Regions from separate parts of the Embleya sp. AB8 genome, predicted to be linked through region 1. Evidence: riboswitches for the same ligand, from Rfam matches in the RefSeq annotation. Region 1 holds a riboswitch; each other region holds the start of a gene.
What was found. A riboswitch is a leader RNA that binds a small molecule or an ion and turns the genes downstream of it on or off. The one in region 1 is predicted to bind cobalamin.
Positions count from the first base shown of each region.

Region 2: linked by a shared signal. The riboswitch ahead of ABIA38_RS16125 (ABC transporter substrate-binding protein) and the one ahead of ABIA38_RS00020 (energy-coupling factor ABC transporter permease) in region 1 are both predicted to bind cobalamin.
Region 3: linked by a shared signal. The riboswitch ahead of ABIA38_RS21770 (ribonucleoside-diphosphate reductase subunit alpha) and the one ahead of ABIA38_RS00020 (energy-coupling factor ABC transporter permease) in region 1 are both predicted to bind cobalamin.

Region 1 covers NZ_JBMHHY010000001.1:401-7,840, reverse strand. The annotation lists gene ABIA38_RS00045 (glutathione peroxidase) at 1-413, opposite strand, end outside; gene ABIA38_RS00040 (NAD-dependent epimerase/dehydratase family protein) at 585-1,499, opposite strand; gene ABIA38_RS00035 (hypothetical protein) at 1,786-2,157, opposite strand; gene ABIA38_RS00030 (class II aldolase/adducin family protein) at 2,963-3,814, shown strand; gene ABIA38_RS00025 (RDD family protein) at 4,101-4,646, shown strand; cobalamin riboswitch at 4,742-4,951, shown strand; gene ABIA38_RS00020 (energy-coupling factor ABC transporter permease) at 4,980-5,756, shown strand; gene ABIA38_RS00015 (energy-coupling factor ABC transporter substrate-binding protein) at 5,753-6,163, shown strand; gene cbiQ (cobalt ECF transporter T component CbiQ) at 6,168-6,911, shown strand; gene ABIA38_RS00005 (energy-coupling factor ABC transporter ATP-binding protein) at 6,908-7,440, shown strand, end outside.
Region 2 covers NZ_JBMHHY010000010.1:114,815-125,546, reverse strand. The annotation lists gene ABIA38_RS16165 (class I SAM-dependent methyltransferase) at 1-727, shown strand, start outside; gene ABIA38_RS16160 (G1 family glutamic endopeptidase) at 1,096-1,869, opposite strand; gene ABIA38_RS16155 (hypothetical protein) at 2,375-3,334, shown strand; gene ABIA38_RS16150 (hypothetical protein) at 3,430-3,999, shown strand; gene ABIA38_RS16145 (hypothetical protein) at 4,333-4,689, opposite strand; gene ABIA38_RS16140 ((2Fe-2S) ferredoxin domain-containing protein) at 4,807-5,493, opposite strand; gene ABIA38_RS16135 (ABC transporter ATP-binding protein) at 5,556-6,395, opposite strand; gene ABIA38_RS16130 (FecCD family ABC transporter permease) at 6,392-7,480, opposite strand; gene ABIA38_RS16125 (ABC transporter substrate-binding protein) at 7,477-8,538, opposite strand; cobalamin riboswitch at 8,557-8,761, opposite strand; gene ABIA38_RS16120 (LysR family transcriptional regulator) at 8,821-9,693, opposite strand; gene ABIA38_RS16115 (hypothetical protein) at 9,788-10,369, shown strand; gene ABIA38_RS16110 (aspartate aminotransferase family protein) at 10,547-10,732, opposite strand, start outside.
Region 3 covers NZ_JBMHHY010000014.1:71,097-81,828, reverse strand. The annotation lists gene ABIA38_RS21785 (zinc-dependent alcohol dehydrogenase family protein) at 1-913, opposite strand, end outside; gene ABIA38_RS21780 (helix-turn-helix domain-containing protein) at 1,102-1,911, shown strand; gene ABIA38_RS21775 (ribonucleotide-diphosphate reductase subunit beta) at 1,999-2,976, opposite strand; gene ABIA38_RS21770 (ribonucleoside-diphosphate reductase subunit alpha) at 2,994-5,312, opposite strand; cobalamin riboswitch at 5,390-5,642, opposite strand; gene ABIA38_RS21765 (hypothetical protein) at 5,726-5,914, opposite strand; gene mug (G/U mismatch-specific DNA glycosylase) at 6,172-6,777, opposite strand; gene ABIA38_RS21755 (GNAT family N-acetyltransferase) at 6,816-7,640, opposite strand; gene ABIA38_RS21750 (MarR family winged helix-turn-helix transcriptional regulator) at 7,646-8,107, opposite strand; gene ABIA38_RS21745 (ATP-dependent DNA ligase) at 8,271-9,812, opposite strand; gene asnB (asparagine synthase (glutamine-hydrolyzing)) at 9,909-10,732, opposite strand, start outside.

The DNA of each region.
Region 1 (7,440 bases):
ATCGCGCCGTCGGCGGAGAGCAGGAACTTCTCGAAGTTCCATTGCACATCACCCGAGCCGCCCTCGGCGTCCGAGGCGGCGGTGAGCACGTCGTAGAGCGGGTGCCGGTCCTCGCCGTTGACGTCGATCTTCTCGGTGAGCGGGAACGTGACGCCGTAGGTGGTCGAGCAGAACTCGAGGATCTCCTCGGCGCTGCCCGGTTCCTGGCCCATGAACTGGTTGCACGGCACGCCGACCACGGTGAAGCCGCGGGCGCCCAGCTCCTTCTGCAGCTCCTCCAGGCCGGTGTACTGGGGGGTCAGGCCGCACTTGGACGCGACGTTGACGACGAGCGCGACCCGGCCTGCGGTCACCCCGCCCAGGGTCGTACGCTCCCCCTCCAGCGTGCCGATGGGGGTATCGAGGATGCCCATGATCGTTGTCCCTCCTGCGTGGTGCCGCTCGCAGCGACGTGATCCGCCGAAGTGGAGCGCTCCGAGACGGCGCGAGTAAGACCTGAAGACTCGACGCTATCGAGCGTGGGGCGAGGGCGCGTCCTCGATCCCCCGCCGAGCGCCACGACGCCCCTGGGCCGCCCGGCCCGGTCAGGCCGAATCGCCGCGCCGGGCGGCGTATACCCCGGCCAGCCCCGCCCGCCAGCCGACCGCGCACGGCCCGGTCAGGGCCGCCCGCTTGGTGGTGTCCTGTACCTGACCGCGCAGCGTGCCCGGCTGCTCGCGGACCACCACCTCGGCGGGCCGGCCGCTCAGCTCGGCCAGGTATGCCGCCCACTCCTGCACGCTCACCGGCTCGTCGCCGCCCCAGTTGACCACCGTCGCGGGGGTGGACGCCGCGTCGAGCAGGGCCGCCGTCTGGCTGTTGATGTCGTCCTGGTGGATCGGGCTGTACAGGCACGGATCCCAGCGGGTGACGATCGGCCGACCGGCCAGTACGGCGTCCAGGTGCATCGTCGGCAGGCCGCCGTTCGGGCCGTAGGAGGCGTTCATCCGGGCGATCACCACGGGCAGGTCGAACGCACGCGCGCAGTAGCGCGACACCGCCTCCTCGGCGGTCTTGGACACCGAATAGGTGGGCGCGTGCGCGACGTTGGCGTCGCCGAGCGGGTCGGTCTCGCGGAAGACGTACCTCGGGTCCGGGTGCGGCTTGAGCACCGACGCGGTGGACATCACCAGGGCCGCCTTGGCCCGCCGGCAGTGCTGGAGCAGCAGCCCGGTCCCCTCGGCGTTGACCCGCAGTGCCTCGTCGTAGTCGAGCCCCGGTCCCTGGAAGGTGGCCAGGTGCAGCACGTGGGTGAAGTCCTGCGGCAGGTCGTCGAAGCTGCCCGCACCGAGGTCGACGACGCGCGTGGTCACCCCGAGCGCGTCCACCCGCTTGCGGTCCTCGGGATTCGAGAAGCGGGCGATGCCCCACACCTCGTTGTCCCGGGCCAGGTATTCGGTCAGCGGGTAGGCGATCTGGCCCGCGGGCCCGGTGATCAGGATCTTCTCGCCCGACAACATGCGGCTCCTCGGAGGGCTCGGGGTGCGACGGTACCTCGGCGTCGCCGTATCGCGGCGCGTCGGTACGGCCGCGCGTCGATCCAGCGGCGCCCATCGGTACGGCGGCGCGTCGATACATCTGACGTACCGTCATATCCGAGACGGCGCAGGGAGACCAGGGCCGCCGTACGTGTCCCCGGACACCCCGATGGCGCCCACCGCATGGGGGTGACGGTGGACGCCGGGGGTATCGAGGACGGGCCCGCGCGCTCCGACGCCGTGCCGAGGCCCGTCGTCGGAGCGCGACTCAGACCTCGATCTCCTCCTCGATACGTTTCAGGCTGTGCCGGGCCAGGGCCAGATTGGCGCGGTCCTTGACCAGCACGACATACAGGAACAGTCCCTTGCCGGCCCGACCGGTCAGCGGGCGGAGCAGATGGTATTGCTTGCCGAGGGTGATCAGGATGTCCTCGATCTGATCGCCCGCGTGCAACATCTCCATCGTGCGCATCTTCGCGCGCATCACGTCGGTGTTTCCGGCGGCGGCCACATTGAGGTCGAGTTCCTTGCTGCCGCCGAGAATTCCGAGGGCCATTCCGCTGGTGTAGTCGACCAGGGCCACCCCCACGGCGCCCTCGATCGTCATTGCTTCCTTGAGGGCCGTTTCCATATTGGCCATGATTGCCTCCGGGGCGATCGGCGGTGCGGCTTTCCGGTGGACGCCGACCGGCTCCTCCTCGGGCGCCACGACGCCCGGGGGCGGCGCGCCGACCGGGGCCGGCTCGATCGGCGCACTGTCGACCGGGGTGTTGGGGTCGGCCTGATTCGCTTCGATGACATCCGCCTCGATCGCAGGGGTCCGCTCGGTGTCGGACCCGGTCGGCGGGTCGCCCGAACTGCGCCGGGACGGCCTGGACCGGCGCGGGGGTGGTGCCATCTCCGCCCAACTCCTGGCCATCGGGCCCCGCGATGCCGGGCTCCGCGCGGGGGCGTTGCGGCGGCCCGGGTCCGACTTGGCCCGCGAGCCCGCCGGGTCGCCGCGGCCGTACGCGGGCGCCGTCGAGGGACCTCGCGCGCCGATGCTCACGACCTCCGCCGAATATCCGCCCCCGCCGCTCACGTCACGCGCCCCTTCCCCTCGGTGTGCCTCGATAAGGCGCCGCGCGCACCGGTAAAGTGCCGCGTGCGCCGTGGCTCGCGCCGTGCGCCCCGCACTTCGCGCTTCATGATTTCGCGCGTCCGGAAATTCGAGTTCGACTGCTTCGTACTCGACGTCCCGGACTCGCTGCACGGAAGCGTAGAAGCAGCCGGAAGGCGATCGCGGGCAATATTCGAATTGTTTCCGGAAATCCGGTCCCGGCGGCGATCCGGCGCTAGAATCCGCGGCCGCTCGCGAACGGACCCCCGCGCGGGGCTGTCCTCGGATGTGACTCGCGGGTAGCGTCGGGCCGAGTCCCGCGCGACCCGAGTCCGAGGAGATGTACATGTCCGACACCGCCACGCCGCAGGCCCAGGACGCGACCCCGCGCATCGAGCCGCCCCGGCCGGTGTCGCCCTCGGACCTGAGCTTCGCGCTGCCGCCCACCTTCGAGACGGTCGAGCGGGAGCGCCGGCACCGCAAGGAGCGACTGACCGCGGCGCTGCGGCTGTTCGGCCGGTTCGGCTTCGAGGAGGGCGTGGCCGGACACATCACCGCGCGCGACCCGGAGTTGACGGATCACTTCTGGGTCAACCCGTTCGGGATGTCGTTCAAGCACATCACCGTGGACGACCTGATCCTGGTCAACCACGAGGGGCAGGTCGTCGAGGGCCGATTCCACGTCAACCAGGCCGCGTTCGCGATCCACTCGCAGATCCACGCGGCCCGGCCCGACGTGGTCGCGGCGGCGCACAGCCACTCCACGCACGGGCGCGCGATATCCGCGCTCGGCATCCGGCTCGAACCGATAACCCAGGACGTGTGTCCCTTCTACGAGGACCACGAACTCTTCGACGACTACGCCGGCGTCGTCCTGGACGCCGAGGAGGGCCGGCGGATCGCCGAGACCCTCGGCCCGCGCAAGGCACTGATCCTGCGCAACCACGGTCTGCTCACCGTCGGACAATCGGTCGACGCGGCGGCCTGGTGGTTCATCACGATGGAGCGCTCGTGCCAGGTGCAGTTGCTCGCCCAGGCGGCCGGCGAACTCAGGCCGATCTCGGCGGAGAACGCACGGCTGACCCGGGAGCAACTCGGCAACGACACGGTGGCGTGGATCAACTACCAGCCGCTCTACGACGTGATCAGCCGGTCCGAGCCGGAATTGTTCGGGGCGGACGGGCCGATGACGATCTGAGCGGTCTGAGCCGTCCGAACGGTCCGAGCGGTCAGAACGATCCGGATGGTCCGGATCATCGGGATGATCGAGATGGTCGGGATGGTCGGATCCGCGCGGCCCTGACCGCGTCGGTCGCCGGCAGCTCGTTCTCGGTCGGTCACCCGGGATCGATTTCGCTCGAACCCGATGGTTGCCGATCGCCGGCCCGGCCCCCGCGTCCGTTCTTGTCCGCCGACCGGGGGCAATCTCGGCGATATCCGACCCGTCGGGAGTCAACCCGCCCGGTTGCGGAAAGTACAAGGGCATGTACGAACGGAGCCTTCCGCAGCGATACGCGCGCACGGCACGTCCCATCGGCACCGGTGCCCGGGTCTGGCTGCCCGCGGTCGAGCGCCCGGTCGCCACGTCCGTGCTCGGCCGGCGGCTCGGCCAGTTCGTACTCGACGTCCTCGCGTCGGCGCTGCTGCCCGGGACGGCGATGTTCCTGTTCGTCCTGCTGCCCACACACCCCGACGGTTCGATCCGCAGCGGCCCGCTGACCGCGGCGATCACCGCGGGGGTCGTCGCGGTCGCGCTGGGGATCCTGTTCTGGTACTGGGTGTTGCGCCCCGCCGAGCACGACGGGCGGACGTGGGGCATGCAGGCGTTCGGGATCCGGGTGGTCGACGTCTCCGGCGGCCGGGCCGGGCGGCGGCAACTGGGCATCCGCTGGCTGCTGCTGCCGGTCGACACGTTCGCGCTCGGCGCGGTCGGGCTGGTCGCGGTGCTCACCGACGAGCGGCGCCGGCGGATCGGCGACCGGGTCGCCCGCACCCTTGTGGTCCGCGGGCGCGGTCCCGGGCTGGACTGATGGGCCGAATGCGGCTATTGCTCGACCGCTCCGCACCGATTGTGGGCTTGCGCACGGTTTGCAATTGCCACCTTGTCGCCATGTCCATCCGACCACTAGGGTCGGCTCGCCGTGGTGTTCGGGAAGCCGGTTCGATGCCGGCGCGGCCCTCGCCACTGTGATCGGGAAGTTCTCCTCCATCCCCTCGGGAACGTTGATTCGTCGCCTCGGGGAAGCCACTGGGACCGCTCGCGCGGCCCCGGGAAGGCGGAGACGTGAACGTACGACCCGTCAGCCAGGAGACCGGCCACGGCGATCGTCCGTCCACGAGGTGTTGGAGAGGGACCCTTCCTCATGCATATCGCCGAGGGCTATCTGCCCTGGGAACACGCCGCCGCCTGGGGCGTCGCGGCTGCCCCGTTCGTCGTCCACGGTGCCCGCGCGCTCACTCGCGAGGTACGCAATCGACCCGAGAACACCCTGCTGCTCGGCGCCTCCGGCGCCTTCTCGTTCGTACTGTCCGCACTGAAGATCCCGTCCGTCACCGGGAGTTGCTCGCATCCCACCGGCACCGGACTGGGCGCGATCCTGTTCCGGCCGCCGATCATGGCCGTACTCGGCACGATCACCCTGCTGTTCCAGGCCCTGTTGCTGGCCCACGGCGGGCTGACCACGCTGGGCGCGAACGTGTTCTCCATGGCGATCGTCGGGCCGTGGGCGGGCTATGGCGCATATCGGCTCACCCGCTCGCTGCTCGATCGACGCGGCGGGACCATGCCGCTGGATGTCGCGGTGTTCATGGGGGCGTTCGTCGCGGACCTGAGCACGTACTGCGTCACCAGCGTGCAACTCGCCCTCGCCTTCCCCGACCCGGACAGCGGATTCCCGGGCGCGCTGGCCAAGTTCGGCGGCATCTTCTCGCTCACCCAGATCCCGCTGGCGATCAGCGAGGGGCTGCTGACCGTACTGGTGGTGCGGTTGTTGCGGCAGTCCAGCCGGGGGGACCTGATCCGGCTCGGGGTGCTGCGGAACACACCGGTCGCGCCGAGCGCGCCGAGCGCGCCGGTCGCGCAGGACGCCTCGGTCGCGCAGGACGCGTCGGTCGCTCGTGAGGGGGAGAAGACCGCATGAAGCGCTCGACGAAGATCAATCTGCTGATCGTGCTGGCCGTGGTGCTGCTCGCGGCGCTGCCCGTGGTGTTCGGGATGGGTGATCACAAGGACAAGCCGTTCGCGGGCGCCGACACCCAGGCGGAGACCGCGATCACCGAGAACGATCCGGGCTACCAGCCGTGGTTCAGCCCGCTGTACGAACCGCCGTCCGGGGAGATCGAGTCCGGCCTGTTCGCGTTGCAGGCCGCGCTCGGCGCGGGGGTGGTCGGGTACATGTTCGGCGTCAAGCGCACCCGTCGGCGACTCGCGCCCGAGGCGAGCGACACTGCGGACGAGGCGGAGAGTGGTCCGGCGGATGTGAGCCCGGCCCCGCGCCCGGCTCCGGCCTCGGCGACGGAGAGCCCGGTATCGGCTTCGGGGCACTGAGCCGGTGTTGCCGATCGACGCGGCGGCGCACGCGAGTTCGTGGCGGCGCCGCCATCCGGCCGAGAAGGCCGTGCTCTCCTTCGGGCTGCTCGGCTGCGCGGTGGCGTTGCCGCCGTGGCCGGGCGCGGTGCTGGTCGCCGCGACCGTGCTGATCGTCGCGTTCGGCTTCGCCAAGGTGCCGGTACGGCGGTTGTGGCGGGCGGCCCGCGCGCCGCTCGGGTTCGCCGCGACCGGGGCGCTCACCCTGCTGGTCTCGATCCGCGCGGACGGGGTCGGCTGGGCCGAGCACGGGCCGCGCCACGCGGGCGAGTTGCTGGCCCGCTCGGGGGCGGCCGGGTTGGCGATGTTGTTGTTCGCGTTCACCACGCCGCTGTCGGACGTATTGCCCAGGCTGACCCGGGTGGGAGTGCCGGCGGCGGTGGTGGACGTGGCGGCGGTGATGTACCGGATGTTGTTCCTGCTGTACGACACCACCATCCGGATCAACCAGGCCCAGGCCGGTCGGCTCGGGCACCGGACCCGGCGGGCCCGCTGGCGCTCGGTGGCCGGGCTCGGCTCGGCGGTGTTCGTGCACGCGTTCGCCCGGGCCCAGCGGTTGGAGGCGGGGCTGGCCGGGCGCGGCTACGACGGGCGGCTGCGGGTGCTGGTGGACGAGGTACGGATCTCGCGCGTGTTCGTCGGGTCCGCCCTGTTCGTCGTGGCGGCGGTCGTCGTCGCCACCCTTCTGCTGGGACCGGTGGTGCAGTGATTCCGTTGCGGGTACGAGAGATCGGCTACGCCTACGAGGACGGGCCGGTCGTGTTGAGCGACCTGTCCCTGGCGATTCCGGCCGGGCGCGCGTTGGCCCTGCTCGGGCCGAACGGCAGTGGGAAGACCACGCTGTTGCGGCTGTTGACGGGTGGCCTGGTGCCGGCTGCGGGGCGGGTCGAACTGCACGGTGTGCCGATTCGGCATGATCGGAAGGGACTTGCCGAGCTGCGGCGGGCCGTGCAGTTGGTCGTGCAGGATCCCGACGATCAGTTGTTCTCCGCGTCGGTGGCCCAGGACGTCTCGTTCGGGCCGCTCAACCTGGGGCTCGCGGCGGCGGAGGTTCGGTCGCGGGTGGCCGAGGCGTTGGCCGCGCTGGGCATCTCGGGGTTGGCCGAGCGGCCGGTACACCTGTTGTCCTTCGGGCAGCGCAAGCGGGTGGCGATCGCGGGGGCGATCGCGATGCGGCCCGAGGTGCTGGTGCTGGACGAGCCGACGGCGGGGTTGGATCCGGCAGGGCAGGAGGCGTT
Region 2 (10,732 bases), on a different contig from region 1:
CCGATTCGATGCCAACTACGCCGGCGACGCGTTGTACGACCCCGACTCCCCGCTGGGGGAGATCTACGGTGACATCATTCCCTGGGACATCGGAGGTCCCCAGCCGGTGCTCGTCGAGATCGAGAGAGCCGGCGGGTTCCGGGGCGACGTCCTCGACCTCGGTTGTGGCCTGGGGGAAAATGCCCGGTTCCTCGCCGGGCGAGGGCACCGGGTCACCGCTGTCGACGCCTCGCCCAACGCCGTCCGGCAGGCCACCGAACTGGCGACGGCGCTCGGTCTCGACGTACGGTTCGTCGTCTCCGACGCCGTCACCCTCGACGGGCTCGACGCGGATGCCCGCTTCGACACGGTGATCGACAGCGCCCTGTACCACGGCCTGGAACCGGAACAGCGAAAGCGATATCTCGCCGCATTGCATCGCGTCGGCACGCCGGGGGCAACACTGCACGTGGTCTGCTTCTCGGACCTGGTCCCCAAGGAGATCGCGGCGCCCAACCGCTGTTCCGAGGAAGAACTGCGCAACACCTTCACCGGCGCGGGCTGGTCGATCACCGCTCTGACGCCGGCCACCTACACCGTGTCCGTGAGATTCACCCGGGACATCCTGTACCGGATCGTGGACGTGCTGAACGTCTCCGGCGGGCGGGAATTCGTCGACGGCCTGTCCGCCGACGAGCAGAACCGGCTGCTCCTGCCGGTATGGGCCGTCACCGCCGACCGGGCCTGAGGCGCGTCAGGGTCGCCGGTCCGCGCTCCGGCGTTCGATCCCGACCATCGCAGCGAAGAAATGCGAACGGCGGGCGGCCTGCCCCGGACGACGCGCGGGTGGATCCCGGCGCGTCCGCACGCGGTAATTGCCGACCCGGCGAGGCCCGGGTCGATCTCCACGCTGACCAACTGACGGCCGGTCGCGGCGCGCAGGAGACATGCGTTCCATCCGGTGACCGCCGACGCGCGCCCGGCCATCGCCGGAGGCGCGTCGGGGTGCCGAGCGGCACGCGGGTGTCGCCGAGTGGTTCGAACGGGACTCGGGACGCCGGAGTTCCGGCGTCCCGAGTCGTGGGGTGGAGGTGGTGGGGGCGGGGCGGCGGTCGGTCAGTGGTCCGTCAGGGACTGGACCGAGAAGGAGTCACCGGCGCTGTTGAAGTTGCCGGGGCTGGCCAGGAGGAAGAGACCGCTGCCCGAGATATAGAGCGCGGTCGGAGCGAGGGACCCCAGCGGGCTGTTGTTGACCGTCGCGCCGGTGAAGGTCATCGTGCCGAAAGGCGCGATCCAGTGATTGGGCGCCTCTACGATCACTTCGGCACTGTTATCCGGGCCGGCGACCTGGTTGGTCGTCTGGTTCCAGCCCCGGGTGTTGTTCGTAAGACTGAGCGTGTAATTGTAGCTATTGTCGTGCAGCACCGTCGCGGTCAGCGAATCACCGGGGCCCACCGGTTCGTCGTAATACACGGGCGGGTCCGGGAACATCTCATACCAGGCCTGGTACACCGGCGATCCGGAATCACATCTCGCCGCCACTCCGGTCTGCTGGACCGTTTGACTGCCGCCATACCCGTTGAAACCCACCCAGAAAGCCGTGACGTCGTTCGGCGAAAAGCAGTCGACACTGGGCAGCACCCAGCTCGCGCTTACCTGGTGAAATAGCTGTGGGGCGCCGGTCGCGACATATCCGGCCCAGATGTTTCCGTCCTGCGAGCCGAAGTGCGCGGGCCGGGCAGCTTGCCCCGAGCCGGCGGCCGGGTGCGCTGAGACGGTGGACTCGCGGCCGGCCCCGCCGGTCGCGGCGCCGACCGTGGCGAGCAGGCATAACGACAGGCACGCGAGGAGGCCGAGCAGAGTTTTTCGTACGGGAGTGCGTGCGATCATCAGCGTCTCCACAAGCCGTTGCGACAAATAGGTGCACGGTGGGGGTGCTATTTGCGACACTCGATTCGGAACGTAGCAACCCGGACGCAGGGTGGCAATACTCGACGACCTCTCGGATTCCCTCGCCCACGATGTACTCACGCACCGCCGCAAGATCGATATTCCGCTTGATGGCCATACATCGGTTCTACGGATACGCATCGCGACCGGTGAGATCGAAGATTCTCGATGCTCCACGCGGTTCGAAATGTGCGGACATTCTCGCCGGGAAGCCGTCGAGCAACCCGCCCGGCGCGTTCACGACCCACCGGCCGAAGCCGCTGCCCGCCGCCTTCGAGGCGCGGATGGCACCGCGATGCCGACTGGATCGGTTTCGGCGGCCGAACGGTGCGCGCACTCGAACTCCCCGGCCGGCCGGATGTCGTGCGGTCGTGCGCGGTGGCGGATGGGTTGTGGTACCAGCGGACTATCGACCTTCGCGTGCCCCGAATGGGAGGGTGGTTCGGTGGCAGACTTCGCGAATCCACACAAGGCGAACGCCGATGACACTGCGCGGGCGTTGCGCATCGCCGAGGCCGAGCGGTTGCGCGGGGCCGAGCCGGCTCGCGTGGATGGGCAGGGTGAGGCGGCGGAGACGTTGCGTCGGCGGTTGCTCGCTCGGGAGGTGACCCGGGTCGCCCGGCGACGGCGTGGTGGCGGGACGGCCGCGGGACCCGACACGACGGCGCCGGCGGGTGGTACGGCCGGGCCGGCGGACGCGGCCGGAGGCCGGGCGCCCGTCGGCGGCGCGCGCCACGCCGATCGGTCCGAGACCGTACTCGACGCGCTGCGCGGTCGATCCGCCCAGCGTCGCGCCGCGCCCGCCGCGCCGGGCAAGGCACCCACCCACTCCGGCCGGCAGCCCGCCGCGCCGCGGCCCGCCCGGGCGCCCGGCAGGAAGCCCGACGCCGGCGCGCCGCACACCGCCCCCGCCACGCCCGGCAAGATCGGTACCCACCCCGCCAAGGCGGGCGGCACCACGCCCGGCGCCGGCGCGTGGCAGGCCAAACCGGGCGCCATCCCGGGTGGTGTGCGGGATCCGGATCCGGACCCCGGGGCGCGTCGGATCGAGCCCATTCCGGCATACCTGTTCCCGGGGACCAACCCCGATCTTCGGGTCCTGATCCTCGGTGGCGTACACGGAAACGAGCCTGAAGGACGGCACGTCGTCGAGCTGTTGCAGAAGCGATTGACCGACGACTCGGCGGTGGGGAGGCGGCACACGGCTACCACGATCCTCGTGCCCGAACTCATCGTCGCCACGCATCACGAGTACGGGACGCACCCCCCGTACGGAGCCCGCCTGGTGCCGGGGGGACCTGCGCGACCCGGAGGCGGACCGGTCGAGCCGAACCGGAACTTTCCCCTCCCCGGCCTGAGTTACCAGGAGGCGCGGGCGCTGGGGCCGGCGGGAACGCGGAGCTGACCACCCTTCCGATCGACGCGAACGGCAAGTCGATCTCCGGCCGGGCAGCACGGCCCCCGGCCGACTTCGGAAAGTTCAATACCAGCAGTGCGCGAATGTTGCCCGAGACGCGCGCCCTGATCAGCCTCATGGAGCGTTTCAAGCCGGATCGCATCGTCAGCGTGCACGCGCACGAGCGGGTGAAAGTGGAAGGTGACGCGCCTGGCGTCTTCGTGGACCCGAAGGGTGGGATCGACCCAGTCACCCGGAAGGCCAGGAACCAAGCAGGCGCTGCCGATGACGAGCTCACCCGCCAACTGGCCGTCAGGGCCGCCGAGTATGTACCTGCGGCCCTACGCAATGAAGCGTTCGCCGGGAATACGTTCGTTCGGGGCTCCGCCAAAAACGCGGGTTCGTCCAAGAATGCCGGCTCCCGTGAAGACGTCGGCTCCCCCGGGAACGTCCACTACGCCTCGAGCGAGCATGGCGAGGGCAACTCGCTGGGCATGTACGCCCCGGTAGCCACGTCCGCCCGGCAGGCCGCGACCACCATCACCGTCGAGGTGCCCAAATTCGTGGACAAGGGCGCACTGGATCAGACCACCCAGGCCCACGCCGATGCGATCTACGAAGTCATCCTCGGGGGCGTCATAGAGAAGAAAGAGAAGAAGAGGAAGACGAAGTGATCGTCGCCCCTCGTCGGCGTCGGAAGGCGATCGGCTGACATCCGCACCGGCGGACGGCATGGGCCTGCCCGGCCACGCTGCCGCGGGACGATCCGATCCGGGCGGGCCGCGCCGGCGTTGCGGACGAACATGTCGGGGTCGTCCGCGAGTTGGTCGCGCAGGGTGGTGGGCGGGTCCGAATGGTCGACGACGGCCTGGCGTAGGAGGGGTCGGTGAGCAGGGCGCCGGCTTCGGCGGCGACGCGGTCCGCGACGTCGGGGTGACGGGCGAGGGTCAGGAGGATCCAGCCGACGGCGCGCGTGGGTGTCTCGCTGATGGCGGCCATCAGCCCGGTCAGGCTGTCGACGATGGCTCCCTCGCGCAGCCGGTGGCCGGTCGCGCGGCCACGGCGCGGGGTTTGCGGCCGCGCATCCGGGCGGCGTGCCCGTGTGTGTGCTCCGCCTCGGGCGGCGGGGCCCCCGGTGGTGGCGCCTCGGAGGGCGGGAAGGTTCCCGGGAACGTGGCGTATTCGTAGGTGGTGCGTTGGAGCACCGTTTCGCACGGCCGGGCGGAAGCCGCGACGTACACGTCGGGTCGCAGTCGCCACACGTCCCCGCACTCGCGGACGGCTCGCACGACGTAGGCCGGGCGGTCACGCCCGTAGGCCCGCGTGCCGTCCGGCAGTCGGGGTGGTCGAAGGGACACGTTCATGCCGCGAGGACTCTGTCGGTGATCTCGGAGTTTCCCGGTGCGGTCGGCTGATCGACAGGCATGCTCGGGTTGTGTCGTAGGCCGCTGCCGTAGCACCGCTCGTCGAGCGGGACGAATTCAGTCTTCCGCCCGGGTTCGCGGCTCCTTCCTGTGCCGTGGGAGGCGATGCGTTGCGATCGGCCGGCCGTCGATGAGGTGGTCGGCCACGATCGTGGTGATCGTCGCCGGGTCCACCTGCCCGTACCAGACGTCGTCGGGCTGTACGCTGACCAACGGGGCCTGGTTGCAGGGGAATTGGCACCCCGTCTGGACCACGAGGACGTCGTCGTCGCCGAGCCCGTGCTCCGCGAGCTGCCGCACCAGCGAGCGCAGGTTGTCGTCCGCGCCCTTGGCCGTACAGCGCGGTCCGCGGCATACCAGGACCTGGTGCCGGTGGTTGGTGACCTCGTCCCAGGCCGGAGAGGTGAGACCGGGTTCCTCGCCGGTGATCGGTTTGACCGATGCCGCAGCCGCGGCCACGGCATCCGCGGAGTCGGCGAGCCGGGCGGCGACGAGCAGTTCGGGGCGATGGCCGGCGCGCTCCCGCCACCAGTACGCCGCGATTCGCCGCAGCCAGGAGTGGCCCGGACCGGATGCTCCGAGGCGGACCCCGATCAGGACCACGGTCTCCGTGCCCGCGTCGGCCAGCCTGGTCAGCTCGGCCGACAGGGACGGCTCGCCCTGCTGTAGGAACGCCGTCGTGGCGTCCAACGGGACGGCGGCCGTGAGCAGTTCGGCCCGGCGATTGGCCTCCGTGACGGACATGCCGACCAGGACCGTCGCCCGGCCCGAAACGGGCCCTGCGGGGGTTCCCGCACGGTCTTGGCTCATGACTTGTCGCATGACCTGGCGCATGACTCGAACCCCTCGGAAAGCAAGCCGTTCCATCGGATGTGCGGTCGGGGATGCAGGGGGTGCCGCTCCACGGTCGCGTCGACGCCGTAGGCGCGCGCGATCGTTGTGGAGGTGAGCACCTCGGAGACGGACCCATGGGCCAACAGGCGGCCGTCGAGCAGCACGGCGACGTCGTCGCAGTAGGCGGCGGCGAGTTCGAGGTCGTGCAGGGCCGCGACGGTGGTGATACCGAGCCCGCGCACGGTTTCCAGGAAGCCGAGCTGGTAGCGCAGGTCGAGGTGGTTGGTGGGCTCGTCCAGCAGGAGCACCCCGGGTTCCTGTGCCAAGGCGCGGGCGAGTTGGACTCGCTGGCGCTCGCCGCCGGAGAGGGACGACCAGGTCCTGTCGAGCAGCGCGCCGACATCGGTGGCGGCGGCGGCCTCGGCGAGCACGGAATGCTCGTGGGCGGTCGCGGGGCCCGGCAGCACGGGCCATCGGCCGCGGTGTGGCGTGCGCCCCAGGTCGATGACCTGGCGGGCCGTCAGTGGCAGCGCGGTGTCGGCCTGTTGTTCCATGAAGGCCACCTGTCGCGCACGTCGGCGGGCCGGGAGGGCGTACAGGTCGCCGCCGTCGAGCAGGACACGGCCCGTCTGCGGCCGGCGCAGTCCGGCCAGGGCCCGCAGCAGCGTCGTCTTGCCGGCACCGTTGGGCCCGAGCAGGCCCGTCGTCCTGCCGGGGGCGAAGCCGAGCGTCACGTCCGTCAGCAAGGTGGCGCCGTCGACGCGCACGCCGACGTTTTCGGCATCGAGCCCCATCGGGTTCACCACGATCACGGCCGACTCCCCGTCGCCCGCCTGCCGGCTGCCTGGCGCCACAACAGCCATGCGAAGAACGGCGCGCCGAGTCCGGCGGTGACGATGCCGACGGGAATCTCCTGGTCCGGGAGCACCGAGCGCGCCACGATGTCGCTGCCCACCAGCAGGGACGCACCCACAAGTGCGGACATGGGCAGCAGGAGGGCATGGCGCGGGCCGCACACCAGGCGGACGACGTGCGGCACGACCAGACCCACGAAGCCGATGACGCCGGTGTTGGCGACCAGGCATGCGGTCACCAACGCGGCGGCGGCGATCAGGGCCCAGCGGGTACGTTCGACGTGGACGCCGACGGAACGGGCCGCGGTCTCGCCGAACGCGAACGCGTCCAGGTCCCGGGCGGCCGCGACCATGACCACCGTGCCGACGACGGCCACCGCGGCCAGGAAGACGGCCGTGTTCCACCGCACCCCGGCCACCGAACCCAGCGTCCACTCCATGACGCCGCGGGCGGCGTTGCGGTCGCCGAGGACGAGCACGACGAACGAGGTGTACGCTCCGCACAACTGCCCCACCGCGATGCCGGCCAGCACGGTCCGCGAGGCCGGCAGGGTCCGGCTGTGCGCCCCGGCGAGGGCCAGCACGACGAGGACGGCCAGCAGTGCGCCGACGAAGGCGGCAGCCGGGAGCGCGCCGATCACCGCGGTGCCGGAGACTCCGACACCGAGGACGATCACGGTGACCGCGCCGACGGCGGCGCCGTTGGAGATCCCGAGCAGGTAGGGATCGGCCAGGTCGTTCCCGGTCAGGGTCTGCAACACCGCGCCGCACACCGCGAGTCCCGCGCCGGTCGCGGCGGCCCCCAGGACTCGCGGCAGCCGCAGCTGCCAGATGATCCGGTCGTCCAGCGGTGTGACGTCGGAGCCACCGAGACCGAGCCGGCGCAGCACCACTTCGGCCACGACCTGCGGCGGCTCGTGGACCGATCCCACGGCGAGGCCGAGCAGCACGGTGAGCAACAGCAGGAGCGCGGCAACGGCCAGGGCCACCGCCGCACGACTCGCGCTTGCGAGCCGTGCGGCGGGACGATCCGGCACGGTCATGAACGTGGGGCCAGGCTGCTCAGGCCGGCCGAAACCCGGACGGCACCGTCGGCGAGCAGCACGCCGGGGGTCGATTCGGAGAACGGCACGACCACGAACGCACGGTGCCGGACGGCGCTGAGCTTGCTCAGCACCGGGTCGTGTTCGAGGTAATCGATCTTGGACTGCGCGGTGTCCCAACCGGCGTCCGCGAGCACGATGACGTCCGGGTCCGCCGCGACCACCTGCTCCCAACTCGCGTTCTGCCAGTCACCGGGCAGCGTGCCGAAGACGTTGTGGGCACCGACGGCGTCGAGCACGAGCTGGGGTCCGCCGTGGCCGGCGCCGACGTACGGGGTCTTCGTGCCCGAGTCGTACCAGAACACGTTCAGGCCCTTGCCCGCCGACTTGGCCGCGAGTTCGGCAAGTTGCTGCTGCTGCGCGTCCCGGATGGCGGCAGCGCGCGGTGCGACACCGAACACCTCGGCGACGTCGCCCAGTTCGTCCCACACCGCCTGGAAGGACACCGGCGCCACCTGCTTGTTGTCGGCGCAAGCCAGCGGCGACAGGTAGGTGGTGATGCCCTGGGAACCCAGCTCGTCCCGCGTGCCCGCCACCTTGTCGGTGAACGCGCTGGAGTAGGAGGCGTAGAGGAAGTCCGGGCGCGCCGCGAGGAGTTTCTCCTTGGTCGGGTACTTCTCGGAAAGCACCGGGACGGTGTCGTAGGCCGCCTTCCATTTCGCCGGGACCGCGTCGTCGAGGTACGCCGTTCCGGCCATTCGGGTCTGCAGGTCGAGAGCCAGGGCCACTTCGGTGGCGCCCTGGTTGAGGGTGACCAGCCGGCTCGGCGGTGCCGCGACGGTCGTGGTGACACCACACCTGCTCACGCTCACCGGCGCCGGGTGACTGCTCCCGGCCGCCGCGGCGGGCTGGTCGGCCGCAGGCGCACCCGTACACGCACCGAGCGCACCGACGAGCAGGAGCGCCGCGGCGGCGAGGCCGGCGCGCGTCGAGCGCGGGGCGCGCGCGGGACGTATGGAACGTTCGGATCGAAACGGGCGCAGGGGAGCGCGAGTCACGTGTTCTCCAACCCTCGTGGAACATGTCGCGCCGTGGCCGGTCTCCTGGCTTCCGCATCGACGCTCCGCGGCCGGCCTTCCCGGTTGGCTCGTTTCCGATCCACCCAGTGGCCCTGACCGCTCCGGGAGCCGTCAGCGAGGGCCGCGGGACTCCGCGGCTACAGTGGCGAGGGCCGCGCCGGCTTGGACCGGCTTCCCGTACACCACGGCGGCGCCAAGCTACCAAACCGCTCGTAGTGCCTCATCGGCGGGATCAACACCTTCGGATACGTCGACCCGGCTTCACCGGCCGGCCGGGGTGGTGCTGTCGAGTAGGGCTCGGACCGTCGGGGGCCACGGGCGGGACGGCGGGCCCGACAGGGTCAGGCGGCGGTGGACCGATGGCTTCAGGGGCACCAGGACGACGCCGGGCGGCAGCATGTGCCGGGCCAGGTCCGGGACGACGGACACGCCGAGGCCGTCGCCGACCATGGCCAGCAGGGTGGCGAACCCACGTATGCGTGGCGGCGGAACGTACGGGGTGCCGCCGAGCCGGTGCAGTTCACGCAGGTAGGGCTCACAACCGCCGTCGGAGAGCAGGAAACGATCGTCGTCCAGGTCGGACAGGGTGATCGAATCCTCCTGGGCCAGCGGGTGGTCGGCCGGCAGCGCCGCGCGGAATTCGTCGCGCAGCAGTGGCACCGCGCCCTCGGGTACCGGGTCGGCGTCGACCAGTACGGCGAGGTCGGCGGTGCCGTCCGCCAACCAGCCGGCCACCTCGGCGTCCTCGCCTTCGAAGACGCGCACCCGGATCCCGGAGTGCGCCCGACCCCACCGGCGGATCAGTCCCGGGACAAGTCCCCGGCAGGCCGTGGGGGTTGCGGCCAGCAGGACGGTGCCCACCGCGCCGGCCCGCTCACGGGCGGCGAGGGTGACCACGGCGTCGGCCGCCGCAACGGCGCGTCGCGCGTGCGGCAGGACCAGTTCGCCCAGCGGCGTCGGCCGCGCGCCCGGAGCGCCGCGATCCACGACGGGTGCGCCCAGCGCCCGTTCCAGGGCGGCCACGGCGTGCGAGACCGCGGACTGACTGATCCCCAGCGTCGTCGCGGCCGTGCCGAATCCGCCGGTGTCCAGGACCGCGACCAAGGCCCGGAGTTGCGCGAGGTTGACGGCCATGAGGAAGCCTCATCTCCGATGAGCGAAGCGTGTTGGACCCGATCATCGTCGGCCGCCCACACTGGTGTCCACGCCCACCAGCCCGGAGGACACCTTGATCGAATGCTCCCGCGCCGACCTGCCACAGCACCGGGCGGCCCTCGTCGACCTGCTGCTGCACCTGCACGACCGGGCGGAAGTCGGCTCCCGCTACGGTGCCTTCCGGATCGTCTCCGCGGCGGGCAGGCCTTGGGCCGTCTCCGAATTCGGAGCCCGGTACTACGAAGAGGGTGTCCCCGTACACCTGATCGTCGGCCTCTCCACCGGCGCCCATGTCACGGTGACCGCCCACCGGGTGAGCGCCACCCGGCCGGACGCCATGGATGCCTTCTTCGACCCGGACCCGATACCGCCGACGGACCCGATCAGGCAGTGGCTGGCACAGCCGGCCGACCGGCCGGACCCCACCCCGATCTCGGTGGACCGGCCCGACCTACTGGAACGCTTCGCCGCCGCCGACCTGGTCCGCCGGGACCACCCGCACCTCGCGCCGGAACGATCCCCCACCCCGGCACCGACCTTCCCCCACCACCCCTACGCCGAGATCGTCGCCGCCACGCCCGGGCACTCGATCGCGGGCGAGGTACTGTTCGGCCGCACGGTCGCCGGTGTCCCCACCGCCTTTCGCAACAACTGACCCGACGCACGGCGCGTTGCCTCTCGTCGCCCCGGGGACACCCGCGCCGGGGCCCTCATCGGCGGTGGGGCGTGGGCCCGGAATCCGTTGGCGCGGCGTCGCGTTCGGCCCGGGGAGACGGGGTCCGGGCAGTACACCGAGCGGCGTACTGCCCGGACACGTGTCGGCGCGCCACCGTCAGAGACGGTTCCACGTGTCGGTCAGGGCGGCGCGCAGGATGTGTTCCATTTCGTCGAAGTGTTGCTGTGTACAGATCAGCGGCGGGGCCAGCACGATGACGGGGGCTTCGCGGTCGCCGACTCGGCAGTGCAGGCCGGCGGCGTAGAGGTCGCGGGAAAGATGGCCTGCCAGGAGTCGTTGGCA
Region 3 (10,732 bases), on a different contig from region 1:
GCCGCAGCCCCCACGTGCCCACCGCGCGGTTCAGGGCTTCGAACCGGGCCCGGCTGCCCACCGCGAGGGGGCGCAACACGGCGCCCGCGGTGAAGAAGGCCGACGCGGACAGCGACGGCGACCCGGCGTCCGTGCCCAACCAGTGGCCGACGAAGGCGATTTCGCCGCCGAGGGCGGTCGCGGCCAGGGACTGCGCGAGGTCGCCCGCGATGTCGACGACACGATCGACGCCGCGTCCACCGGTGATCCGCCGTACCTCCTCGCCCCACGCGGGCGTGACCCGGTAGTCGACCACCTCGTCCGCCCCCAACGCGCGCAGCCGCTCCGCCTTGTCCGGGCTCGACGTGGTGGCGATCACCCGTGCGCCCGCGACCTTGGCGAGTTGTAGGGCGAACAGGGACACCCCACCCGTACCGAGCGTCAACACCGTCTCGCCGGCCACCACGGGCCGTCCGCCGGTGAGCGCGTGCCACGCGGTGACCGCGGTCAGCGGCAGCGTGGCGGCCTCCTCGTAGGACAGGTGTGCCGGCAGGCGCACCAATCCCCGCTCGTCGACGAGGGCATACTCGGTCAGCATGCCGTCCCGCGAACTGCCCAGCTGCGCCGCGTAGGCCGGCGCGAACGGTCCGTCGATCCAGTCCGGGAAAACGGTCGCGGCCACCCGGTCCCCCGGCCCGAACCGGGTGACCCCGGCCCCGATCGCGACCACCTCACCGGCCCCGGCGCAGCCGGGAATCGTGTCCGGCAGCACCGGCAGCGGATAGTCCCCGTCGAGCACGAGCAGTTCGCGCAGGCTCAGCGAGGTCGCCCGAACCCGGACCAGCACCTGGCCCGGCGCCGGCTCCGGCACGTCGTGCTCACGGACCGTCAGCCCATCGATGCCGGCGCCGGGCCGCAGGTGGTAGCTCTTCATCACAGTGCCTCTTTCCACGAAGTTCCGACCGGTAGCCGCCGCGTACGAAGTACGCCGCCGCATACGGAGTACCGGGTCCGACCCTCCCGTTCGGCGGGCCGTGACGACGATCCTGCGGGCACCGGGCGAGCCCGACAATTCCCGCCAGGGAATTGCCGGCGGCACCCCCACCTGCCTAGAACTGCCTCATGAGCACGATGACGACCCGGTCGCAGGGCCAGGACTTCCCCGCCGAACTGCGCCGCTGGCGCACCGCCCGGCGGCTGAGCCAACTGGAACTCGCCGCCCGCGCGGAGACCTCGCAGCGCCACCTCAGCTTCATCGAGAGCGGCCGATCCCGCCCCGGCCGCACGATGATCATCCGCCTGGCCGAGTCGCTCGGCCTGTCCCTGCGCGAGCGCAACGCGCTGCTGCACACGGCCGGCTTCGCCCCGGTCTTCACCGAGTCGGACCTGGACGCGCCGATGTTGCGCCCGGTCCACGACGCGCTGCGCGCGGTGATCGAGGGCCATCTGCCCTACCCGGCCCTGGTGTTGCGGCCGTACGGGCAGATCGTCGCGGCCAACGAGGCGGTCGACGTACTGACCGAGGGCGCGTCGGCGGAGTTGCTGAAGCCTCCGGTCAACATGTTGCGGGTGATGTTGCACCCCGACGGCATGGGACCGCGCGTACTGAACCTGAACGCCTGGGGCCACCACGTCCTGGAGAACATGCGCGCCCAGGCGCTGCGCAGCCCCGACCCGCTGCTCGACGCGTTCATCGAGGAACTGCGCGGCTACGTCCCGCACGCCGAACTCGGCCCCGACCACCTGGGCTTCGCGGTCCCGCTACGCCTGCGCACGCTCGACGGTCAGGGCGAACTCCGCCTGCTCACCACGTTGACGTCGTTCGCCACGGCCACCGACATCACCCTGGCCGAACTCCACCTGGAGGCGTTCCTCCCCGCCGACGAGGCGACCGCGACCGCGCTGCGCCGCCGCGCGGCCGACCGCGGCTGAGCCGACGGCCACCCGGATGCCGAACCGCCGCGCCATCCCGTGTCGAGCGGGATGGCGCGGCGGTCGGGGTGGGGCAACGTCGGATACTCAGAAGTCCTCGTCGAACGACACCGATCCGGTGACCGCGACCTGATAGGCCGACACCCGCCGCTCGAAGAAGTTGGACAACTCCTGTACGTCCTGGAGTTCCATGAAGCCGAACGGGTTCGCCGATCCGTAGACCGGCGCCATCCCCAGCTGGGCCAGCCGCCGGTCCGCCACGTGCTCGAGGTAGGAGCGCATGTCGGCGACCGTCATCCCGGACACCCCGCCCTGCAGCAGGTCCTCCGCGAAGGCCGTCTCCGCCTCCACCGCCTCGGCCAGCATCCGCCGCACGTCCTCGGCGAGTTCGTCGTCGAACAGGTCGGGCTCCTCGGCCCGTACCGTCTCGACCACGGCGAACGCGAAGTCCATGTGCGCGGACTCGTCGCGGAAGACCCAGTTGGTGCCCGAGGCCAGGCCGTTGAGCAACCCGCGCGAGCGCAGGAAGTACACGTAGGCGAACGCGCCGTAGAAGAACAGCCCTTCGATGCACGCCGCGAAGCAGATCAGGTTGAGCAGGAACTGCCGCCGATCCTCCCGCGATTCGAGCCGGTCCAGGCCCATCGCCGAGTCGATCCAGCGGAAGCAGAACTCCGCCTTGCGCCGGATCGAGGGGATGTGCTCGACCGCGGCGAACGCCTGCTCGCGCTCCTCGTGGTCGGGCATGTAGGTGTCGAGCAGCGTCAGATAGAACTGCACATGGACGGCCTCTTCGAACAACTGCCGCGACAGATACAACCGGCCCTCGGGCGAGTTGATGTGCCGGTAGAGATTCAGCACCAGGTTGTTCGCCACGATCGTGTCACCGGTCGCGAAGAACGCGACCAGGCGCTGTACGAGGTGCCGTTCCGCCGGGCTGAGCTTGTCCAGGTCGGCCAGGTCGCTGTGCAGGTCGACCTCTTCGACCGTCCAGGTGTTGCGGATCGCCGCGCGGTACTTCTCGTAGAAGTCCGGGTACTGCATGGGGCGCAGCGTGAGGTTCATTCCGGGATCGAGCAGGCTCACGTGCACGCCTCACAGGCTTCGGGGTTCTCCAGCGAGCAGGCGATGACCTCGAGGTCCGAGATCTCCTCCACCGGCGCGGCCGACGCCTGCGCCGGCACCGTCGCCTGCTGGATGCGCGTCGCGGGGCGCGAGCGCAGGTAGTACGTGGTCTTCAGGCCGGTCGACCACGCGTAGCGGTACATCGAGGACAACTTGCCGATGGTCGGGTCGGCCATGAACAGGTTCAGCGACTGCGACTGGTCGATGTACGGGGACCGCTGGGCGGCCAGGTCGATCAGCGCGCGCTGCGGCAGCTCCCACGCCGTGCGGTACAACTCCCGTACGTCCTCCGGGAGTTCGGCGATGCCCTGGACCGAGCCCTCGGCCCGCTTGATCCGGTCGCGAACCTCGGGGGTCCACAGGCCGCGAGCCTTGAGCTCGCGCACCAGGTAGGCGTTGATCTGCAGGAACTCGCCCGACAGCGTCTCGCGCTTGAACAGGTTGGACACCTGCGGCTCGATGCACTCGTACGCGCCCGCGATCGAGGCGATCGTGGCGGTCGGCGCGATCGCGACGAGCAGCGAGTTGCGCAGCCCGTGCTCGGCGACGCGCGAGCGCAGCGCGTCCCAGCGCTTGGTCTGCGTCGGGTACACGCCCTCCCACAGGTCGGGCTGGAGCCGCCCGCGCGCGGCGTGCGTCTCGGCGTAGGCCGGGTGCGGGCCGTGCGCCTCGGCCAGCGCGGAGGAGGTCTCGAGCGCGGTGAGGTAGATCTCCTCGGAGATCAGCGTGGACAACTCGCGCGCCTCGGCGGAGTCGAACGGCAGGCCGAGCGTGAAGAACACGTCCTGCAGGCCCATCAGCCCCAGGCCCACCGGGCGCCAGCGCGGGTTGGACGCGGCGGCTTGGTCGGTCGGGTAGTAGTTGATGTCGATCACCCGGTCCAGGAAGACCACGGCGGTGCGCACCGTCGCGCGCAGCTTGTCCCAGTCCATCCCCTCGCCGGCGATTACATGCGCGCCGAGGTTGACCGAGCCGAGGTTGCACACGGCGGTCTCGCCGTCGCTGGTGACCTCCAGGATCTCGGTGCACAGGTTGGACAGGTGCACCACGTTGCCCGGTTCGGCGGCCTGGTTGCAGGTGCGGTTGGCGGCGTCCTTGAAGGTCATCCAGCCGTTGCCGGTCTGCGCGAGGGTGCGCATCATCCGGGCGTAGAGGTCGCGCGCGGGCAGTTGCCGGACGAACCGGCCGTCCCGCTCGGCGGCTTCGTAGACCCTGTCGAACTCGGCGCCCCACAGGTCGGGCAGTTCGGGCAGCTCGTTCGGGTCGAACAGCGACCAGACGCCGTCCTCCTCGACCCGGCGCATGAACAGGTCCGGCACCCAGTTGGCCAGGTTGAGGTTGTGCGCCCGGCGGGCGTCCTCGCCGGTGTTCTCGCGCAGTTCGAGGAATTCCAGGATGTCGGGGTGCCAGGTCTCCAGGTAGACGCAGGCCGCGCCCTTGCGCCGGCCGCCCTGGTTGACCGCGGCCACGGACGAGTCGAGCGTCTTGAGCCACGGCACGATGCCGTTGGAGTGCCCGTTGGTGCCGCGGATCAGCGAGCCGCGCGAGCGCACCCGGGACCAGGCCACGCCGATGCCGCCGGCGAACTTGGACAGTCGGGCGATCCGCCCGTACATGTCGTAGATCGACTCCAGCTCGTCCTTGGGCGAATCCAGCAGGTAGCACGAGGACATCTGGGTGTGCACCGTGCCGGAGTTGAACAACGTCGGCGAGCTGGGCAGGTAGGCGAGCGAGGACATCAGCCGGTAGAAGCCGATCGCCTCGCCGGGCTCCTGGGCCAGGCCGCACGCCACCCGCAGCAGGAAGTGTTGCGGGGTCTCCACCACGCTGCGCGAGACCGGGTGCCGCAGCAGGTAGCGGTCGTAGACGGTACGCAGGCCGAAGTACTCGAACCGGCGGTCGCCTTCGGTGTCCACGGCGGCGTCCAGCTCGGCGGCGTGCGCGGCGACGAACGCCGCGGTCTGCGCGCCGATGATGCCCTCACGGCGGCCGAGCGCGATGCCGGCGCTGAACGAGGTGACGCCGGCTTCGGCGGCCTCGGCGGCGATCCGGCCGGCCAGCAGGCGGGCGGCGAGGCGCGAGTAGGCGGGCTCCTCGGCGATCAGCTCGGCGGCGGTACGCACCGCCAGGTCCGCGGCGGCGCCGTCGTCCGCGCCCTCGTTCAGGCCCGCGACGACCCGGCGGACGACCCGATCCGGATCGACCTCCGGCAAATCGCGCGCCTGGGTGCGTACCAGGGTCGCCAGTCGGTCCTCGGGGCTTTCGTCGATCCGCATCCGGGTCGCGCCCACGCTGTCCACAACGGTCACGTGCTCTCTCCTCGCGAGCTCGTACGTACAGGTGACCCCACGCCCGAAGGCGCGGGCAGCCGGCAGGTATTCGGACTCGCGGGCATGCCGGGGCACCGCCGGGCACGGCGTGCTCGGTGGTCCGCGGAGTTCCTAGTGGTCGTCGCTTCCCGATCGCCTCTCGGCGTTCGGCGCTCCATGACGACGTTCGTTCCCGCTCACCGCTGCGGGGGCAGTTCCGGCTTCGCACCGGATTCCCTCTTGCGTCGCCCCTCCATCGAACTTTCGGATGGGCGAACCAGCTGCGTCGGAGAGCATATATGTAGTGGCGGCGTGGTCGTTGCACCCCCAGGTGTTGTGTCGTGTCGCGGTCTCGGCCAGGCCCGTTGTTCCGGGCCCGGTCACGGCCGGCCGCCCCGGGGCCCGGCTTTGGCCGGCCGGGCGGGTCCGGCCGGACCACCCTGCGGCCGATTCACCGCCCGGGGCACCTCCCGCCCCGAGTCGCGCCACTCGGCGACCAGCGCCTCGTAGACGGGAGTCTCGAACGTCTCCGTGGGCCACGGCCCGAACGGCGCGCGCAAAATCTTCACGCCGACCCAACCGCCCGAGAGGTCACGAAGTAACCACCAACCGAGTGAAGCCACTCGGTCGATGGACGGGGGCGGGGGCGGTGGGTAGGGGCGGGCAGCGACGCGGGGTCGGGCGGCCTGCGGGGCAGCACAGCGGCCCGACGGCGGGGCCGGGGAAGAGATGGCGGCGCGGTGGGTGTTGTGCCGTGGGCCGGATGCGCGGCGGGTCGGGGCGCGTGGTTGGCGTGGGGGCGCCGTGGCCGGCTGCTCTCGCCGCGTCAGCCGGCGTCTGGGTCGGCCGGTTGTTCGGTCGGCCCCGCGTCGCGAGGTCGTGCGAAGGCTGTCGTGCGTAGGGTGGTGAAGGCTTCGGCGAGGGTGGTGGCGGTCCAGTGGGCGTTGAGGCCGCTCGGGTTGGGGAGGACCCAGATTCGGGTGTCGTCGATGGTTTCCGGTTGGCGGCCGACCACGGCCTTGGGGCGGCCGAAGCCGGTTCGGTACGCGCCGATGCCGAGCACCGCCAGCCAGGCCGGGCGGTACTCGCGCACCCGCGCGGTGAGCGCCGCGCCGCCCGCCCGGTATTCGTCCCTGGTCAACTCGTCCGCCCGGGCCGTGGTCCGGGCCACCACGTTGGTGATGCCGAGCCCGAGGGCGGTCAACTCGTCCTGTTCGTCGGGTCGGAACAGGCGCGGCGTGAAGCCGGCGGCGTACAGCGCGGGCCAGAACCGATTGCCCGGCCGCGCGAAGTGTCGCCCGGTCGCGCCGGACCACAGCCCCGGATTGATCCCGCAGAACAACACCCGCAGATTCGGCGCGAGCACGTCCGGGATGCTCACCCCGTGCGCCGCCGCCAACTCCGCCGCCGTCGGATTGCGCCCCGCCGGAATCGGCAGCACGATCGGCTTCGCCGGCCCCGCCCCGCCGCTCACGGTGCCTCGGCGATCAGCGCCGTCCCCACCGACCGGAAGCCGAGCCGGTCGTACACGCGCGCCACGTGCTCGTCCCCCGCGGACAGGAACACCGTCTCGCTCCCGCTCGCCAGCGCGTGCCGGGCCAATTCCCACGTCACCGCCGCCGCGAGGCCGCCGCGCCGGGCCGCCGGGAGGGTGGCCACGCCGACGATCTCGGTGGTGTCGTACAGCTGTTGGTAACTCCCGACGCACAGCGGTCCCGCCGGGCTGTACGCGGCGAACATCACCGTCGCGCCGCTGCGCAGCCGCTCGTTGAGGTAGGACAGCAGCTCCGGGTCCTGCCCCAGCGCCGCGGTGTCCCGTTCGCTCGGCCCGTCGGAGCCCGACGCGGTGCCCGGGTTGGCGAAGCCGACCGCCGCGACGCTGTGCACGATGGCCAGGTCGGTGGCGTCCGCGCGAATCTGACGCACCGTCACCAGGTCCGGCAGATCCGGGCGTTCGGCCGGCTGCTCGGTCGGATCGAGGACCATCAGCGGGTGTTCGTGGACCTGCAACTCGGCCTCGATGGCCGCCGCGCGCATTGCGGGCGTGGTCTCGTGGACCCATTCGAACGTCTCGGGCACTTGCAACTCTCTCTGCCGCGCCCGCACCGCACGGACATCCGCGACGGTGGGCTCGACGGTGCCGCCGAGCGTGGGTCGGGCGTAATAGGGCCAACCGAGGCCCTCCCGGACGAACAACGTCAGTGCGCCGATCGACTCCGTGCGGGTGGACCGGCGTGCCACCCCGTCGTAGAACGTCTCCAGATGCGCACGCAGCTCCGCGGCGGACTTCGGCATGCGGGTCAGTGTGACACGACCGCCGGCACCGGTAGCGGTCGGTGTCCGAAGCCGGCCTTGAGCCGGCCCAGGAGTTCGGACAGCCGCTCGGCGTCGTCGTCCGACCAGTCCACGAGGCGCTCCGCGAACACCGCCAGGCACGCGTCGGTGGCCCGCTCGACCACCGCGCGGCCCTGTGGGGTGATCCCGAGCAGCACCGCGCGGCCGTCGCTCGGATGCGGCCGGCGCTCCACCCAGCCGTGTTCGACGAGGTGCGCGAGGTGTCGGCTGACCACGGACATGTCCAGGTCGAGGAGTTCGGCGAGGCGCCCGGCGCGCAGCGGTTCCGTACTGCGGCTCAGCGCGAACAGCACCGACGAACCCGGCGGCAGGCTGCCGACCGGAACCGCCTTGGCGAGGCTGCGGTAGACGCCGACGATGCCCTCGAACTCGGTCAACAGTTGTCGGCAGGCTTCCCGGGTGGCCATGGCCGGCCTCTTTTCTTCCGACTTCATCCCGCAGCACTTTCCGCAGCACTTTCCGCAGCACATTACGGATCACGCTCCGGATCGCTTCCGGATCGCGTTCGGCACTGCGCCCCGCGTCGCGATCCGCGCGGGTTTTCGTTGCCTACCACAACTATAGAAGATGTTAGTTGCGTTCGGCAACTTCTCTGACCGTATCCATGTCGTCGGCCTCCGCCGCCGTCTTGTCCTCGCGATACCGCACCACCCGCGCGAATCGCAGCGCCAGCCCGCCCGGATAGCGCGTACTGGTCTGCAACCCGTCGAAGGCGATCTCCACCACCAGCTCCGGCCGCACCCACACTGTCCAGTCGTCCCGCCGCACCGCCAATTCCTGAAGCCGCTCGGTCTGCCACGCGAGCAGCTCGTCGGTGAGCCCCTTGAACGTCTTGCCGAGCATCACGAACCCGTCCCCACCCGGATCCCGCGCCCCCAGGTGCAAATTGCTCAACGTCCCGCGCCGGCGCCCGTGCCCCCACTCGGCGGCCAGCACCACCAGGTCGAGGGTGTGCCGAGGCTTGACCTTGACCCACCCGGCGCCACGCCGACCGGCCGTATACGGGGAGTCCAACGACTTCGCCACCACCCCCTCGTGCCCACGCGCGACCGCGTCGGCGAAGAACGCGTCCGCCGCCGCGTCGTCGTCCGTGACCAGCCGAGGCACCAGCAGCTCCGCCGGCGCGAGCGCCGCCAGCGCGGCCCAGCGCTCGGCCCCCGGCCGGTCGATCAGGTCCGCGCCGGCCACGTGCAGCGCGTCGAACAGGTACACCGTCAGCGGTGTCTCGGCCCGCAGCCGGGCCGCGTCGTGGGTGCCGGTCCGGGACGCGGTGAGCTGGAACGGGTGCGGCCGACCGTCCGGACGCAGGGCGATCGCCTCGCCGTCCAGCACCACGCTGCGCACCGGCAATGCCCGTACCGTCTCGACCAGTTCGGGCACCCGCGCGGTGATGTCGTCCAGACTGCGGGTGAAGACGGCGATCCGGTCGCCGTCCCGGTGCAGTTGCACCCGGATCCCGTCGATCTTCCATTCCAGCGCGACGAGGGCGTGCACGTCCTTGGCCCGCAACTTGGCCAGCGCGGCGGGCACATCGGGCGCCGCCGCGGCCAACATCGGCCGCACCGCGTGCCCGACCTCCAGGCCGAACCCGGCCAGCGCGCCCGCGCCGCCGGACAACGCCGCGGCGGCCACCGGCCCGGCGGCCCCGCGCAACATCAACGCCCGCCGTACCGCCGGCACCGGCACCTCGGCGGCGCGCGCGATCGCGTCCGCCATCACCCCGTCCAACGCGCCCTGCCGTACCTCACCGACCAGCAGCCCGACCAGGAACCGCTGCTCCACCGCCGTCGCCCGGGCGAACAACGCCGCCAGCAGCTCCCGCCGCGCGGCCTGCGACCCGGCGCCGGTGGTCGCCCCGATCGCCGCCAGCGCGGCGTCCACCTCCAGCACGGTCAACCCCGGCTCGGTCGCCGGCTCCGGCAACGCCCGCAACGCGGCCGGTCCGACCCCGATCTGCCGCTGAGTCAGCGCCCCGGCGAGGTAGGCCACCACCACGCCGGCCTCCGCCGGATCCGCCCGCCGCAGACACCCGGCCACCAGTTCGGCCTTCGCCGTCCGCCCGGCCTCCGCCGCGACCCGGCTCGACACCACGGCCACGTCATAAAACAACAACGACGCCACGCCACGACTCCTCACCCGGGACGACTGCCGAAACCATGGCCGCCGAGCACGCGGCTCATGCCGACCCGGGCCGTACGGGTGAGTCACTCACACCTCGACCCGCACCCCGTACCGGCGCAACCACGCGTCCGTGCTCAGCACCACCTCGATTGCCGCCCGGGCCTCGTCGCCCGTTCCGTGTACCGCCTTGCGGGCCGCGTCCGGGTCGAGGAGGGGACGGACCGGTGCGTCCCGGTCGGCCAGGAGGGCGTCGAGTTCGCGGCGCAGGGCGTTCGTATACGCCGGGTCCTGGATCGACGGGTACGGGCTCTTGCGGCGCTCGGCTATCTCGGCCGGCAGCACATCGCGGGTGGCGGCCCGGAGCAGGCTCTTCTCGTAGCCGTCGAAGTTCTTCAGCGACCAGGGGGTGTTGAACACGTACTCGACCAGCCGATGGTCGCAGAACGGCACCCGCACCTCCAGGCCGACCGCCATGCTCATCCGGTCCTTGCGGTCCAGGAGCATCTGGACGAAGCGGGTCAGGTGCAGGTAGCAGATCTCGCGCATCCGACGCTCGTGCGGATCGGTGACCCCGTCCGGGTGCGGAACCTCGAGAAGCGCGTCGTGGTAGTGGTCGCGCACGCGCGCGTCCAGTTCGATCCGGGCCAGCAGCGCGGGGTCGAACAGGCCCTCGCGCGGGGTGACGTCGGTGCCGCCGAAGCCGCCCAGCCGAGTCATCGAGGCGAGCCACGGAAAGGTGTCGGCGTAGACCGATTCCCGGTCGTGAAACCACCGGTAGCCGCCGAACACCTCGTCCGCCGACTCGCCGGACAGCGCGACCGTACTGCGTTCGCGAATCGCCCGGAAGAGCAGGTAGAGCGAGGTGTCCCCGTCGCCGATGCCCAGCGGCAGATCACGCGCGCCGAGCGCGG